DNA from 2 places in the Coprobacillus sp. genome. Region 1 is predicted to be linked to the other one. Evidence: riboswitches for the same ligand, from Rfam matches in the RefSeq annotation. Region 1 holds a riboswitch; the other holds the start of a gene.
The links. A riboswitch is a leader RNA that binds a small molecule or an ion and turns the genes downstream of it on or off. The one in region 1 is predicted to bind ZMP and ZTP.
Positions count from the first base shown of each region.

Region 2: it holds a riboswitch for ZMP and ZTP, as region 1 does, so the genes downstream of both, AC5M21_RS02070 (phosphoribosylaminoimidazolecarboxamide formyltransferase) here and AC5M21_RS12930 (formate--tetrahydrofolate ligase) in region 1, are expected to answer to the same signal.

Region 1 covers NZ_CFJNYH010000040.1:4,609-12,538, forward strand. Annotated here, with positions in the region: gene purN (phosphoribosylglycinamide formyltransferase) at 1-270, opposite strand, end outside; gene purM (phosphoribosylformylglycinamidine cyclo-ligase) at 264-1,289, opposite strand; gene purC (phosphoribosylaminoimidazolesuccinocarboxamide synthase) at 1,303-2,007, opposite strand; gene purE (5-(carboxyamino)imidazole ribonucleotide mutase) at 2,024-2,512, opposite strand; gene AC5M21_RS12930 (formate--tetrahydrofolate ligase) at 2,561-4,231, opposite strand; ZMP/ZTP riboswitch at 4,361-4,439, opposite strand; gene AC5M21_RS12935 (LytR/AlgR family response regulator transcription factor) at 4,499-5,200, opposite strand; gene AC5M21_RS12940 (hypothetical protein) at 5,362-6,204, shown strand; gene AC5M21_RS12945 (hypothetical protein) at 6,197-6,694, shown strand; gene AC5M21_RS12950 (ATP-binding cassette domain-containing protein) at 6,708-7,316, shown strand; gene AC5M21_RS12955 (hypothetical protein) at 7,790-7,930, shown strand, end outside.
Region 2 covers NZ_CFJNYH010000003.1:48,219-56,148, forward strand. Annotated here, with positions in the region: gene AC5M21_RS02050 (diacylglycerol/lipid kinase family protein) at 1-611, shown strand, start outside; gene asnB (asparagine synthase (glutamine-hydrolyzing)) at 624-2,456, opposite strand; gene AC5M21_RS02060 (hypothetical protein) at 2,546-2,737, opposite strand; gene AC5M21_RS02065 (DUF1294 domain-containing protein) at 2,882-3,151, shown strand; ZMP/ZTP riboswitch at 3,150-3,227, shown strand; gene AC5M21_RS02070 (phosphoribosylaminoimidazolecarboxamide formyltransferase) at 3,276-4,448, shown strand; gene ftsE (cell division ATP-binding protein FtsE) at 4,597-5,289, shown strand; gene ftsX (permease-like cell division protein FtsX) at 5,276-6,181, shown strand; gene AC5M21_RS02085 (hypothetical protein) at 6,299-6,598, shown strand; gene AC5M21_RS02090 (FILTED domain-containing surface protein) at 6,605-7,807, shown strand.

The DNA of each region.
Region 1 (7,930 bases):
TTCTGTAAGTTCATCACTTAAAATCGCAAGGTATCCTGCTAAAACGATTAACTCAACGCCTTCTTCTTTTAAGCGTTGTATTATTATTTGATCATCCTTGATACACTCAGCCTGAATTCCTGCATTTTTAGCTCTTTCTAATCCATAAGCTTTTTTTCTATTAGAAACAACCAAAACAATTTCACCATTGATACTACCGCTCTGGGTAGCATCAATAAGTGATTGCAGGTTTGTTCCACCACCAGAAACAAAGACTGCGATTTTTAGCATAATTTAACTCCTTTTTCGCCTTCTTCAATATGACCTACAACATAACATGTATCACCAGCTGCTTCAATTGCAGCCATGGCTTTTTCCTGATCAGCAGGATCTAAAGCAATAATCATTCCTAATCCCATGTTAAATGTGTTATACATCATATCTTCAGTAATATTTCCATTTTTTGCAATTAAATCAAAAATAGCTGGAACTTTATAACTCTCTTTTTTCACAATAGCTTTCACACCATCAGGTAACATTCTAGGAATATTTTCATCAAATCCACCACCAGTGATATGACTACATCCTTTAATTTTTACACCAGCATTTTTAACATTCTTTAATGCTTTTACATAAATTCTTGTAGGCTCAATTAAAGCTTCACCAAGAGTTTTTCCTAATTCATCATAATAAGTATCTAAAGATTCTTTAGTCATATCAAAAACTGAACGTACTAACGAAAATCCATTACTATGAACACCACTAGAAGCAATACCAACCAAAACATCACCTGGTTTGATATTTTCACCATTAATAATATCCTTTTTATCAACAACACCAACTGCAAATCCAGCAAGATCATAATCATCTTCTGACATTAATCCAGGATGTTCAGCAGTTTCACCACCAACAAGGGCACATTCAGATTGCTTACATCCCTCAGCAACACCACTGACAATAGTTGCAATTTTTTCTGGGTAGTTTTTCCCACATGCTATATAGTCAAGGAAAAATAAAGGTTCACCACCAGAACATGCAATGTCATTGACGCACATAGCAACAGCATCAATTCCAATCGTATCATGTTTATCCATAACAAATGCAAGTTTGACTTTTGTCCCACAGCCATCAGTCCCTGATAAGAGCACTGGTTCTTCCATATTTTTAATCGCACTTAAATCAAATGCTCCAGCAAATCCACCAAGTCCACCTAATACTTCTGGTCTCATTGTTTCTTTCACATGTTTTTTCATCAATTCTACTGACTTATATCCTGCTTCAATATCTACTCCAGCTTTTTTGTAATCCATCGTTTCTCTCCTTCTATCTATTTTCCATACGAGCTAAAACAGCCTTATATGTCTCAATTAAATCTCCAATATCTTGTCTAAAAACATCCTTATCATACTTTTGGTTTGTATCAGCATCCCATAAACGACATGAATCAGGTGAAATTTCATCTGCCAATAAGATCTCTCCATTTTCAGTTTTTCCAAACTCAATTTTGAAATCAACCAATTTCAAGTTTAATTTTAAGAAAAACTCTTTTAACAATTCATTAATTTTCAAAGTTGTATCTCGGATATACACTAATTCTTCACGTGTTGCCAGTTTCAATGCAATAGCGTGATCATTGTTGATTAATGGATCACCATAATCATCATTTTTATAACATAGTTCAAAGATTGGTTCATCTAAAACAATCCCTTCAGGAAAACCTAATCTTTTACAAAAAGATCCTGCTGTCATATTTCTAATAATAACTTCTAATGGAAAGATTTCCACTTTCTTCACTTTGATATCACGGTCATTGATTTTTTCAATCATATGAGTTTTGATTCCAGCTTCCTCTAACATATCAAAAATAATACTTGAGATTGTGTTATTTAAAACACCTTTTCCTTCAAATTGATCATGTTTTACACCATTACCAGCTGTTGCATCATCTTTATAATGGATAATATATTCATCTTCTTTATCTGTCTTATAAACTTGTTTTGCTTTTCCTTCATACAATAATTCTGCCATTTTCTCTTTGCACCTTTTATTTAAATTTTTCTATCATTTGATCATTAGCCTGCATGGCCTGTACTTCCATGTCTTTTCTATAAGCTATTAACTTTTCTTTAATACTATCATGTTTAATAGCCATAATTTGTAATGCTAAATAAGCTGCATTCTTGCTTCCATTAATAGCCACTGTTGCAACTGGAATTCCAGAAGGCATTTGAACAATTGATAACAATGCATCCATACCATCTAATGTTGCACCACTGATTGGTACACCAATCACTGGCAATACAGTTTGTGAAGCCACAACACCTGGTAAAGCCGCTGCCATTCCGGCTGCAGTAATGATTACTTCTGTTCCATCAGTTTCTGTTTCTTGAATAAATGTACTTAATCCTAAATGAGCACGATGTGCTGAAAGACATCTCACATTCACTTCCACACCATAATCTTTTAAAATTTCTACAGCTGGTTCAACTTTTCCTAAATCACTTGTTGAACCCATAATAATTGCAACTTTCATTTTTCTTCTTCCTTTCTTCTTAAACGCCAAAAGAGACAGTTGTCTCTTCTAGAATAAACCTACTATTTTTCCTTCTTCGTCAATATCCATATTGACAGCAGCTGGAACTTTAGGAAGTCCAGGCATACGCATGATATCACCACTAATAGCCACTAAGAAACCTGCTCCAGTATTAGGAATCAAATCACTAATAGTCACCTTAAAACCACTAGGTTTTCCTAATAATGTTGGATCATCAGACAAAGAATATTGTGTTTTCGCAACACAGATTGGTAAATCCCCCAATCCTTGTGATTCATATTTCTTCATCTTATTTAACACCTTCTTAGAGAAAGTGACATCATCTGCACCATATATTTCTTTTGCAATCGTTTTTATCTTATCAGCAATTGATAAATCAAGATTATAAATTGGAGAGAAATGAGCTTTATCCTTTGCTAAAATATCCAGTAACTTTTCAGCTAACTCAACTCCACCTTCTGCTCCCTTTTCCCAAACCTTACTGATTGCTACATCAACACCTTTTGCCTGACAAATTTCATTTAGTAACTGTAATTCAGCTTCTGTATCTGTCGGGAAAGCATTGATTGCAACAATGCTTGGTAAATTGTATTTTGCAATATTTTCAATATGCTTTTCAAGGTTTTCAATCCCCGCTCTTAAAGCATCTAAATTTTCTTCATTTAAATCCTTTTTTGCAACACCACCATGCATCTTTAGAGCACGAACTGTTGCGACAATAACTACCGCATCTGGATTTAATCCAGCCTGACGACACTTAATATCTAAGAACTTCTCAGCCCCTAAATCAGCACCAAAACCAGCTTCTGTAATAGCATAATCGCCTAATTTCATAGCCAATTGAGTCGCCATAACAGAATTACATCCATGTGCTATGTTTGCAAAAGGACCACCATGTACAAAAACAGGTGTATGATCTAATGTTTGAACCAAATTTGGCTTGATGGCATCTTTCAACAATAAAGTGACTGCACCAGTCGCTTGAATATCATTTACAGTGACAGGTTCACCAGCATGATTATACGCAACAATCATACGTCCTGCACGTGCTTTTAAATCTTCTAATGATGTTGCCAAACATAATATTGCCATAACTTCACTTGCCACACTAATATCAAATCCATCTTCTCTAGGTACTCCATTAACCTTACCACCTAGCCCAACAACAATATGACGTAAAGCACGATCATTTAAATCAACAACTCGTTTCCAAACAATTTGTCTTGTATCAATATCTAGTGGATTTCCCTGTTGAATAGAGTTATCAAGCATTGCTGCAATGAGATTATTAGCAGTTGTAATCGCATGAATATCTCCTGTAAAATGAAGGTTAATATCTTCCATTGGAACAACCTGTGCATATCCACCACCAGCTGCTCCACCTTTAACACCAAAACAGGGACCTAGACTTGGTTCACGCATAGCAACAACTGATTTTTTTCCTAATTTGTTTAACGCTTGTGATAAGCCGATCATTGTTGTTGTTTTTCCTTCTCCTGCTGGAGTCGGATTAATTGCTGTAACAAGAATCAATTTTCCATCTTCATTGTTTTTGAGTTTTGAAATGGCTTCTAAAGAAATTTTAGCTTTATACTTTCCATAAAGCTCTAAATCATCTTCATCCAACCCTACTTTTTGAGCAATTTCTTTAATTGGTTTCATTTTAGCACTTTGTGCGATTTCTACATCTGTTAACATAATGCCACCCTTTCTTTTTCACTTTTTTATCAAGGACTTCAACACTTCTTTTATACCATAAATCGTGGTTTTTCACCAGTGTAATTGCTATCATTTATAGAAAAACCAAAAAAAGAGCCTACTCGTCCAGACATTTGCCCAGACGGTCGACTCTTTCCTATTATACTCCATGTGGTTCATTCCACTTCCGCCAGTTGTATAACTAAGTGAATAATATCATTTCTTGTATCATATTTCAACCAAATTCCGACATTTTTTCATGAAATTTTAATAGCAATTGAGGAATGATTGAATAGCATCATCAATAACTTCTTTATTCATAGCAGAAGTTGGAACACTATCTCCATTATCCAGCCTTAACTCTCCACTTTTAATCAATTCAATATGCTCCATATTCACAAAATATCGCGGATGCATCTGAAAAAAATGATACTCTACTAACATTTGCTTAGTTCTTTTTAAATCCTCAAAGAACCCTTTGTATCGTCCTTTTGTCGTCACTACCACTGTTTCTCTCATACCTGTTTCAATATATTCAATTTCACTAGGCACTAAATTCAAAACTTCTCCTGTCAATGAGAAAAAATGAATTTGAAAATGAAGCTTTTTATAAACTTCTAAAGCTCTTTGAAACTCACTTGCTAATAATTTTTCTTGTGGTTTCATTAACAATTGAAAACCGTCCGCTCTAAACACCTCATGCATATATTTATAATCATCACATACAAAGAAAAGAATACAATCAGGATTTTTTTCCTTTAACATTTTCCCTAATTCAAATCCATTTCTCCCATTAATAATTCCTCCTAAAAAAGCCATATCATATTCCTCACGTTCTAAACGTTTAGCAACCCCTGGAGTTTGTGTATAACTTTCAAACACCAACTCTTCATCACAAGGAAATGATTTCAATTTTTCGATTAAATGATCTACATAATCTCCATTTTCTTCACATACTAGTATTTTCATAATTTCGCCTCCTATATACATCTTCTATTTTACACTATATTTCAACAAAAAAGATGCCACTTTTACGCCATTTTGTGCACTTTTTAAGCCAAAAGTCCGTTTTCAACATTTTTAGTATAGAGTTTAATTTTGATTTGAGTTATCAATAAAGGAGGAATAATATGAAAAAACTCAAAGCATTATGGTTGCCTTTTTTAACAAAAGAGAAAGCCTTATTTATTCTCTTTATTTTCATTCTTATCAATATATGTATCTATGTTGCTTACAACAGTTCCATCTATTCATATGATGGTTATATTGAAACATATTCACAAGCTGGTTTAGAATTCTTTTATTATTTGCATTGCATAGGTATAAATCCCTTTTTGTTTATGGTTATGATGCTTTTGATACCTAATATCATGTCATATGATTTCTTAAATATTCATCAAAATCATACTTCATATTTCATAGAAACCCGACTTCATAAAAGTCAATATTATAAACATATTTTCATAAGAAATATCTGTTTATCCTTCTTCATAACATTTATTATTGAAATTTTTATTCTTTTAATAATTCATATTTTCTATGCACCTATTCAATTTAATACGATGAATTATCCAGAACTATACTATCGAAAAACTCAAATTCTTTCAAGCAATGAATATCTGAGTTTATTTGCATTTATTAACCTAACAGCAATAGGATATGCTTTAGTATCAAGTTTAGTGTTTTCACTACAAGTCATAATTACCAACAAATACATTTATCGTTGTTTTGGTGTCATTTTTGGAATACTTCTGGTTTTAATACCTGCTCTTGTTCAAGGATATTTACCTATATCAGAAACTGCTTTTATTTTTCAAGTCAATAACATCGTTGCTTTAGGAATGGAAAATGTTCGACCCAATCCCTTTGGTCTTTCACATTTTGGATTATATATGTCATGTTTCATTATTTATAGTTTCATAAGTTATTTTGCTTATCACAAAATGCTGAAATGGAGAAAACATTATGATTAAATCATTTTATCGTTTAGTTGATAAAAAAATGATTGCTTTACTCATCCTGATGTTAGTGATATCGCCGACACTTTGTGGTAAAAACACCTATACAATTTGTTTAATATATTCGCATTATTTAACAATTTATATGAATAATGTCTATCTCTTGATGATGTACCAATATGCATCACGATGTCAAACTTTATCCGCTTATATAATTACACGAATTGGACAACAGAAATTCTATCAAATTGTTTACTGGATATTTATAAGTATTGGTTTGCTTTACACTATCATTATTTATATCAGTTATTATTTTTTCTTTGGTGCCATTCCATCAGAGTCATTTTTATTCACAATCTATTTTATGATTATAAATATAATTGTGACTGGTCTTGAAAGTACACTTATATATTTACAAGTTGGTACCAAAAAGAATTTACTTTATTTGATTTTCCCTATAATTATCAATGTCTTATTTCATTTTTTATATACAAATTTATACTAAAGGAGAATATCATATGTTAGAAATACATGATTTAACCAAAAAATTTCATCAGCATACTGTTTTAGATCATTTAAACATGATAGTTCATAAAGGTGACTTAATCTACATTCATGGCATTAATGGGTCTGGGAAATCTACACTTTTTAAATTAATCTGTGATATCTTAGAACCAGACAATGGGTGTATTATATTATCAGAACAGGCTCATATTGGAGCACTTATTGAAAATCCAGGTTTTTTAGAACGAGAGACTGGTATGTATAATCTCAAATTCTTAGCTCACCTCAATCATCATTTTTATGAAGACAAAATTATGCAACTTTGTAATGACTTCCAACTTGATATTCAAAGCCATACCAAAGTAAAAGATTATTCATTAGGTATGCGGCAAAAGCTTGGAATTATTCAAGCACTTATGGAAGATCAGAACTTTATACTATTAGATGAACCAACAAGAGGTTTAGATGAAGATTCAGTGAAAGCTTTTTGTCACCTTATTAATGATCTTCACAATCAAAATAAGACAATTATTATTGCTGCTCATGAATATCTTAGAGAAATTCATTATAATAAGATTCTGCATTTAAAAAATGGTCTATTAATTGAAGATGAAGTATTATAAAGTTTTGTTTATATATATTTGTATTGTTTTTGGATTACTTCAATTGTATGATTCATTAACTGTTACACAAATACTTATACATTATCCATATTTCGATTTAAAATATTTTATCTTTCTATTTATTCAATTTTTCTGGGTTACATTGCTTTTTCAATATGTTTATCAATACATCTCCTTATATACACTCATATGTATAAGATTGACAAAAAAAGACTTTATTCGCATTTGGATAACTAAATTTGTGCAATTTTCTCTGTTTTACTACTTCCTGCATATTGCAATATTTTTATTCTTTTCTTTACAAATACCTCTTTTTCTATTATCCTTAAACCTGTTCATAGAAAGTCTAAGCCTTGCTTTTATTATACATTTTCAAAAAACCTGGGATTATAGTTACATTTTTATCATTATTGTGATGATTTGTATTCATTTTGTAGTATAATAAAAGTATAAAGAAATGAGGGATAACATATATGAGTAGTATAGACAAGGCAAATGATTTGATATATGAGACTTTAATGTCTCTCATCGAATTTAATAACAGTGATTTATCGCTTAAACAAAAAAAAGAAGTATCTGAAATTATTGATAATTTAGAAGAAGTGCGACATATA
Region 2 (7,930 bases), on a different contig from region 1:
CAGGGAATGATTTCTGTAGAACATTAACCACACAAAAGAATCCACAAGAACTGCTTAAAGAATCTTTAAAGTATAGTGCTCAAAAAATTGATGTTATTCAATTGAATGATTCTTACTTTATTAATGCTGCTTGCTTTGGACTTGATAGTGTGATCGCAAATCATGTTCATGATACACCACATATACCTTTTATCCCTGATTCAAAAAGTTATATTATCTCTATACTACAAAATACATTAAAATATGGCAATCATTCTGTGACTATATTTAGTGATAATCATTTGATTTATCAAGGAGAAATGATTCTTTGCACAGTTAATAATGCACAGTATTATGGTGGTGGGTTTCAAATTATACCTCACGCTGATATTCAAGATGGATATATGGATATTTGTGTTGTGGATAAGGTTCCTAAATGGAAAATTCCATATATGGTTGAAAGGTTAGTGAGACGTAAATTAGCTGGTCGTAAAGATGTTCATTATTTTCGTGTTAAGAATGCTAATGTTATATGTTCATATAACTGTAATGTTGATGGTGAAGAAGTCAGTTATGGACATTATCATTTTCTTATAAAACCAAGATCTTTAAATGTTGTGACATTTCAATAATAAAAACCAAGCCTAAGCTTGGTTTTCATATTCTTCTGAGAAGAAAACTTGGTGCCATAATGAGAAACAATAAACAGTCCAAATCTTCTTATAATAATCATGTTTTTGATTTTTGTGATCTTCTAACATAGAAATCAGTTTTTGATCATCAAAAAGTTCTTTAATAATTGGTGTTTGTAAACCATTAAAAACTTTTTGATAAAGATCTTCTTCTCTCATCCATTCTCTTAAAGGAACTGGGAAACCAAGTTTCTTTTTCTTATATGCTTCATTAGGAATAACTTTTTTAGCAGCTTGTCTTAATAAGACTTTTGTATTTTCCTTTGTAACCTTCTGATTATCTTTTAATTGACTTGCAACATGAAAGACTTCTTTATCTGTAAAAGGAACACGACTTTCAATGGAATGAGCCATTGTCATTTTATCACCTTTTTGTAAGATATCTTTAATAAACCATGTTTGCAAATCAACATTTTGTCTCTTTTGAATATTGGTTGCTTTTCCTAAGTTCTTGAATAAAGGAGCAACAATATCATCATGAGTATGTAGATGAGAAGTATCTCTTAATAAGTGTTTGCAATCCTGCTCAGAAAAAACAGGGTTGACACCAACATAATAATCTTCAATACGTTCACCATTTCTGATTAAGAAAGGGACACCTTTGATTGTTGGCAAATGTTTACAAATACGTGAAATGAAATGTCTAATAAAGAATGGAATCTTTCCATAAATACCACTATCAATATCACCACGATATGTATTATATCCACCAAAGAATTCATCTGCACCTTCTCCTGATAAGACAACCTTAACATCCTGGCTCGCAAGTTCACTTACAAAATAAAGCGCAACAGCAGCTGGATCAGCAGTTGGTTCATCCAGATGATACATCATCTTAGGTAAAATATTTAAATATTCTTCTTTATTAATAATTTTGCTTTTATTTTCAATACCTAATTGTTGTGCTAGATCTTGAGCATAACTAATCTCGTTATATCTTTCATCATTATATCCAACTGTGTATGTATGTTGAGGTCTTGCTAATGAAACAAGATATGATGAATCTATTCCACTACTAAGAAATGATCCTACTTCAACATCAGCAATTAAATGATGTTTTACTGAATCTTTCATAATCTGATCAATTGCCTGAATCATTTCTTGATCACTCTTATATTGATCTTTGAATTGTATAGAATAATAACGCTTTATTTCAACTTGTTTATCTTTATAAACTAAGTAATGACCTGGCAATAATTGTTTCACATTCTTAAAGAATGTTTGTTCACCAGCCACAAAGTTCATCTTTAGATAAATATCTAAAACATCTCTATTTAATTCTTTTTTAAAATCAGGATGATCTAAGAATCCCTTGATTTCACTGGCAAAAAGAAAATGTTCTTGATCAAAATAATAATAAAAAGGTTTAATACCAAAATGATCTCTTGCACAAAATAATTCATGAGTTGTTGTATCATATAAAGCAAAAGAGAACATTCCTCTTAAATGATTAACAATTTCATAATGATATTCTTCATAACCATGTAAAAGAACCTCAGTATCACTATTTGTTTTAAAGTGATGCCCTTTATTTTCTAGTTCTTTTTTTAGTTCTAAATAATTATATATTTCCCCATTAAAAACGACTACCAAATGTTCAGTCGCCATAGGTTGTGTTCCACCAGCTAAATCAATAATAGATAAACGACGATGACCTAAAGCAACATATTCATCAACAAATTGACCTTCGCCATCAGGTCCTCTATGTGCAATACGATCCATCATTTGTTTTAAAATTTCTGCTCCGTTTTCCTTCACAGGTGCAAATCCAACGATTCCACACATATATATCACATCCTTTGCTAAAGCATTATAACATTATTTTTTCTATTGGTGTTAATAAAATCGTAAAATAAATGAAAAAGAGTAGTCTTCTACCCTTTATCTAAATCCACATACATTTCTACATAGCCGCATGTCTTACAGAGTGATACTTTTAAAGGATATTCTATCTTTTTTAGATCTTCATTTTTTTGAACAACAACATAGTCACTAATAGGTTGTGCAGAATCCTTTAAATAACACTCTTCAGTCATTTCTTTATGACATCTTGGACATTTTCTCATCGCTAATCACCTCTATCTATTATTATACAGAAAAATATGTTCTAAAACAAATATCAATAACATATAATATAAATATTATTGTTGTGAGTTGATTTGTGATATTGTAAAATAAAAAGCATAAAACACTAATTTGGAGTTGAAGTTATGAAATTCATGATGATATATTTGATTATGATTAATATTCTTGCTTTCTTGATGATGAAACTGGATAAATATAAAGCAAGGAAACACGCATGGCGAGTTCCAGAGAAATCATTTTTTCTCTTAAGTATCATTGGGGGAAGTCTTGGGACATGGATAGGTATGTATATATGTCATCATAAAACAAGACAATGGTATTTTGTTGTTGGGATACCAATTATATTATTGCTTCAAATTTTATTGATTTTAAAAGTAAAAGGTGGTAGTCTTTAAGTAGTTATATGACTGACGGAAGTGGAATTGACCACAGGAAATATAATGCGAAGAGCCGACCGTCTGGGCAAAGAGTCCAGAGGTGTGGCTCTTTTCAATTTCATATGTTCAGGAGGAAAATAAAATGAGAGAATTAGAATTAAAGTATGGATGTAATCCCAATCAAAAACCAGCAAAGATTTATAACAAAAATGGTGAATTACCTATTCAAGTGTTAAATGGAAAAGCAGGATATATCAATTTACTAGATGCTTTTAATAGTTGGCAATTGGTTAAAGAGTTAAAAGAAGCAACTGGGTTGCCAAGTGCTGCAAGCTTTAAACATGTTTCACCAGCAGGAGCTGCTGTGTATGTTCCATTAGATGAAACATTAAAACAAATTTATTTTACTGATGGATTGGATTTGTCGCCAATTGCCACAGCATATGTACGAGCTCGAGGAAGTGATCGTATGTCTAGTTATGGTGATTTTGCAGCATTAAGTGATGAATGCGATGAGTCATGTGCTAGATATCTTTCTAGAGAAGTGAGTGACGGGGTTATTGCACCTTCATATACACCTGAAGCATTAGCTATCTTGAGTAAAAAGAAAAAGGGAAATTATCTGGTTATCCAAATAGATACTGATTATATCCCAGCAGATATTGAAACAAAAGATGTATATGGCATCACATTTGAACAAGGAAGAAATCATGTTCAAATAACTGAAGATTTATTTAATGATAGACCGACTCAAAACAAGGAATTATCTCAAGGTGCTATACGTGACTTACTGATTTCTATGATTACATTAAAATATACTCAATCGAATTCAGTATGTTATGTCAAAGATGGACAAGCTATTGGGATTGGAGCAGGACAGCAATCACGTATTCATTGTACAAGATTAGCAGGTAATAAGGCAGACAATTGGTATTTGCGCCAACATAAAAAGGTTTTAAGTCTGCCATTTCAAGAGAAAATTCGTAGAGCGGATCGTGACAACACCATCAATGTCTATATTTCAGATGATTATGAAGATGTATTGGCAGATGGAATTTGGCAAGAATTCTTTACCTGTCAGCCTGAACCATTGACAAAGGAAGAAAAGAAAATATGGTTAGCAACCTTAAAAGATGTTGCACTTGGATCAGATGCATTTTTCCCATTTGGAGACAATATTGAACGTGCTCATAAGAGTGGGGTCACATATGTTGCTCAAGCTGGTGGTAGTATCAGAGACGACCATGTCATTGCAACTTGTGATAAGTATAATATTGTTATGGCATTTACACATTTACGTTTATTTCATCATTAATTATATAAAGAGGATAACAGTTATATGTTATCTTTTCTTTAGCTTTCATAGTAGGAGAGAACTCAAAAAACAAATCACATGAAAAAACCTTTAATTTCCATTTTTTTAGACAAAATATGTGTTATAATGTTAAAAGGAGCGTGATAAGATGATAAAACTCGAAAATGTTACAAAAGTTTATAAAACCGGCGTAAGAGCTGTCAACAATATGAATGTTAATATTGGTCCAGGAGAATTTGTTTATGTCATTGGACCTACTGGTGCAGGAAAATCTACTTTTATTAAGTTATTATATAGAGAGGAAAAAGCTTCATCTGGTAAAGTTATTGTCGCAGGAGAAGATGTCTCTAAAATTAAAAATCGCAAGGTTCCTTATTTCAGAAGAAATATTGGAATTGTATTTCAAAACTTTAGACTTCTGCCTAAGAAAACAGTTTTTGAAAACATTGCCTTTACATTAGAAGTTACAGATACTCCTAGAGTGGAAATTAGAAAAAAGGTGAGAAGAACATTAGAACTTGTTGGACTAGAAGATAAAGCTAATGCTTTTCCTCATGAATTATCAGGTGGTCAGCAGCAGCGTGTAGCGATTGCAAGAGCAATTGTCAACAATCCCAAGGTTTTAATCGCTGACGAACCAACTGGAAACTTAGATCCAGATACATCTATAGAAATTATTGAATTATTAGAAAGAATTAATGAAGTCAATCATACAACAATCTTAGTTGTTACACATGATAAAGAAATTGTTCAAAAATATAAAAAGAGAACAATCTTAATTGAAGATGGATGTATTAAGACCGATACAAGTACAGGAGGTTATGCAAATGGAATTCATTAGTTGTGTGAAAAACTTCCCCAAACACTGTAAAACAGCATTTCAAAATATTTGGCGTAATGGTGTCATGTCTGTATCTTCTGTTTTTGCTGTGACAATTACTTTGGTCTTGATTGCAGTTATTGGTATTATTGCAATTAATATTCAAGATATGACTTTAAGTATTGAAGAAAGTCTTACAGTTTATGTGAAAATTGATCGTGAATTAAAAGATGAAGATGCTAAAAAAATACAACCAGCTATTGAAAAAATTGCTGGTGTCAAAAAGGCAACATTCTCATCTAAAGATAATGAATTAAATAAAATGTTGACGCAACAAAATGATACTGGAAAAGAGTTGCTTGAAACATATCGTAAAAATAATCCACTTGGAGCTGCCTATGTTGTTGAAGTAACAGATGCTAAACAAATTGATACAGTAGCAGATCAGATCAGGACTCTTAATAATGTCAATGAGGTCAACTCTGGTGGTGAATCGACGTCATCATTAGTAGATAGTTTAGAAGCTGTTAGAAATGGTGGAGCAATCTTTGTTGTTGGATTAACTGTTATAGCTCTCTTTATGATTGCAAATACAATCAAAATTACAATTACATCTCGACAAACTGAAATTAGTATTATGCGTATGGTAGGAGCAAGTAACTGGTATATTCGTTTACCATACATGTTAGAAGGAATCTTTATTGGAATTTTAGGATCAATTATTCCAGTTCTGGTTATGTATTTTGGATATACAATGGTTTATAATGGAGCTGTTGGATTGTTACCTTCAATGTTAGCTTTGCGTGAACCTTTCCCATTTATTTGGCAATGTTCAGGTTTATTAGTTGCTCTTGGAAGTGGTGTTGGTTTAATTGGAAGTTTTGTTTCAGTTAGAAAATTCTTAAAATTTTAGATAAGTTTTAGATGAGTTATTTTAATGCTCATCTTTTTTTTACAATGAATTTCAAATTGTGACTTTCATGTGACTGTTTCTCCATATAATGGAAATAGAGTAGGGAGATGAACATTAATGAAAGTTATCAAGAAAGTATTTACATTCCTATTCATAGGAATAATTATTTTAGGAGAGTTTACTGATATAAAGGCTTATCAGATTGAACCTGTAACTTATCATATAAAGATGTATGGAACAATCTATAATGCGAAAGGTAAAGTTGTTGAAAAAAATGCTATGTTTGAAAGAAGTTATACTTTTAGTGAAAGTGTAAATTCGTATTTATATGGTGGTCAAAAGGATGATCCTACACGTTTTGACTTAGGTAAAAAACAAACAATTATTCTAAATTATGTTGAAGTAAATGGCAGATAAACAGAAGTGAAAATACATCCTGATAATCCATTACGTGCAAATCTAATTTATGATGATCTCTATTTTGATTATAATTCAAGTAATGCTTTGGCACCTGAAAATCTTTTTACAATTAGTTTGTTTAGGAAAATCCCAATTGTTGTGACTGCAAAGAGTATGACAGTCACATATGATGGTACTGAAAAAAAATTATCTGGTTTTGACATAACTGCTGGGAGTCTAAAAACTGGTCATAATGTTGTTGTACAACATGAATCGATTTTAGCAACTGAGTCTGGTAAATATATCTTGAATCTTGAAGAAGCAAAAGTTTATGATAAAACTGGAAATGATGTGAGTTATTTTTACAGTCTTTATTTGGAATCAGGATCATTAACTATTCATCCAGCACCTATGACAATAACAATAGATGATGTAGAAAAAAACATAGGAACAGATGATCCAGATTTCACAGCAACGGTTGAAGGAGAGATTGAGGGGCAACCTTTAAATTACACATTAACAAGAGAATCTGGTGAAGAATTAGGTGAATATCCCATTACTGCTCATTATGTTGAAAATAAAAATTACATAGTTAATATAGTAGAAGGAAAATTATCTATTATAGAAGCGATTGTTAATCAACCTGATGATGAGGAACCACCCTTATCTAATAATGAAGAGCCAGCAACTCCCGAAATCACTGGACCTATTGAAGTACCTGAAGCAGGAATTTCAGCAAACCTATCTCCAAATATAGAAGATTCTACAAGAGTGCCAGCCAATATAGTAACTCCTGTAGTTAATACGCCAGTACAAAATAATAACCAACAACAAGAAGAGAATAATGAAACAGAAGTTATCACGGTTAATGATAACAAGACACCTTTAGCAGGTATTGAAAATTCTTGGGCATTGATTAATTTGATTGCTGCAATGACAACTGTAATCTTAGGAATTGTTATTATTTTCTTGAAGAAAAATATGGAATCAAATCAAGAAGAAGGTCTAACATATCAAAAGCGTTATATATGGATGAAGTTATTAGGAATTGCTATTGCAATCATATCTGTTGTGATTTTTATACTTACAGAAGATATAGCTTTACCAATGGTTATGTTAGATAAATATACTGTTGTTATGGTTGTTATAGCAATCATTCAGTTTGTTGTTTTCTTTACGCATACAATTGTTAAGAAAAAAGTGAATAAACAAATCTCACAAGCATAGATAGACTGTCAGTTTGGCAGTCTTTTTATTGGATATATGTTTACATATTGTCATTATATTTAAAAATGATTTTACTTGAAATTTATTGAGAGATATACTGTATATAGTAGAAATGGAGGTTTT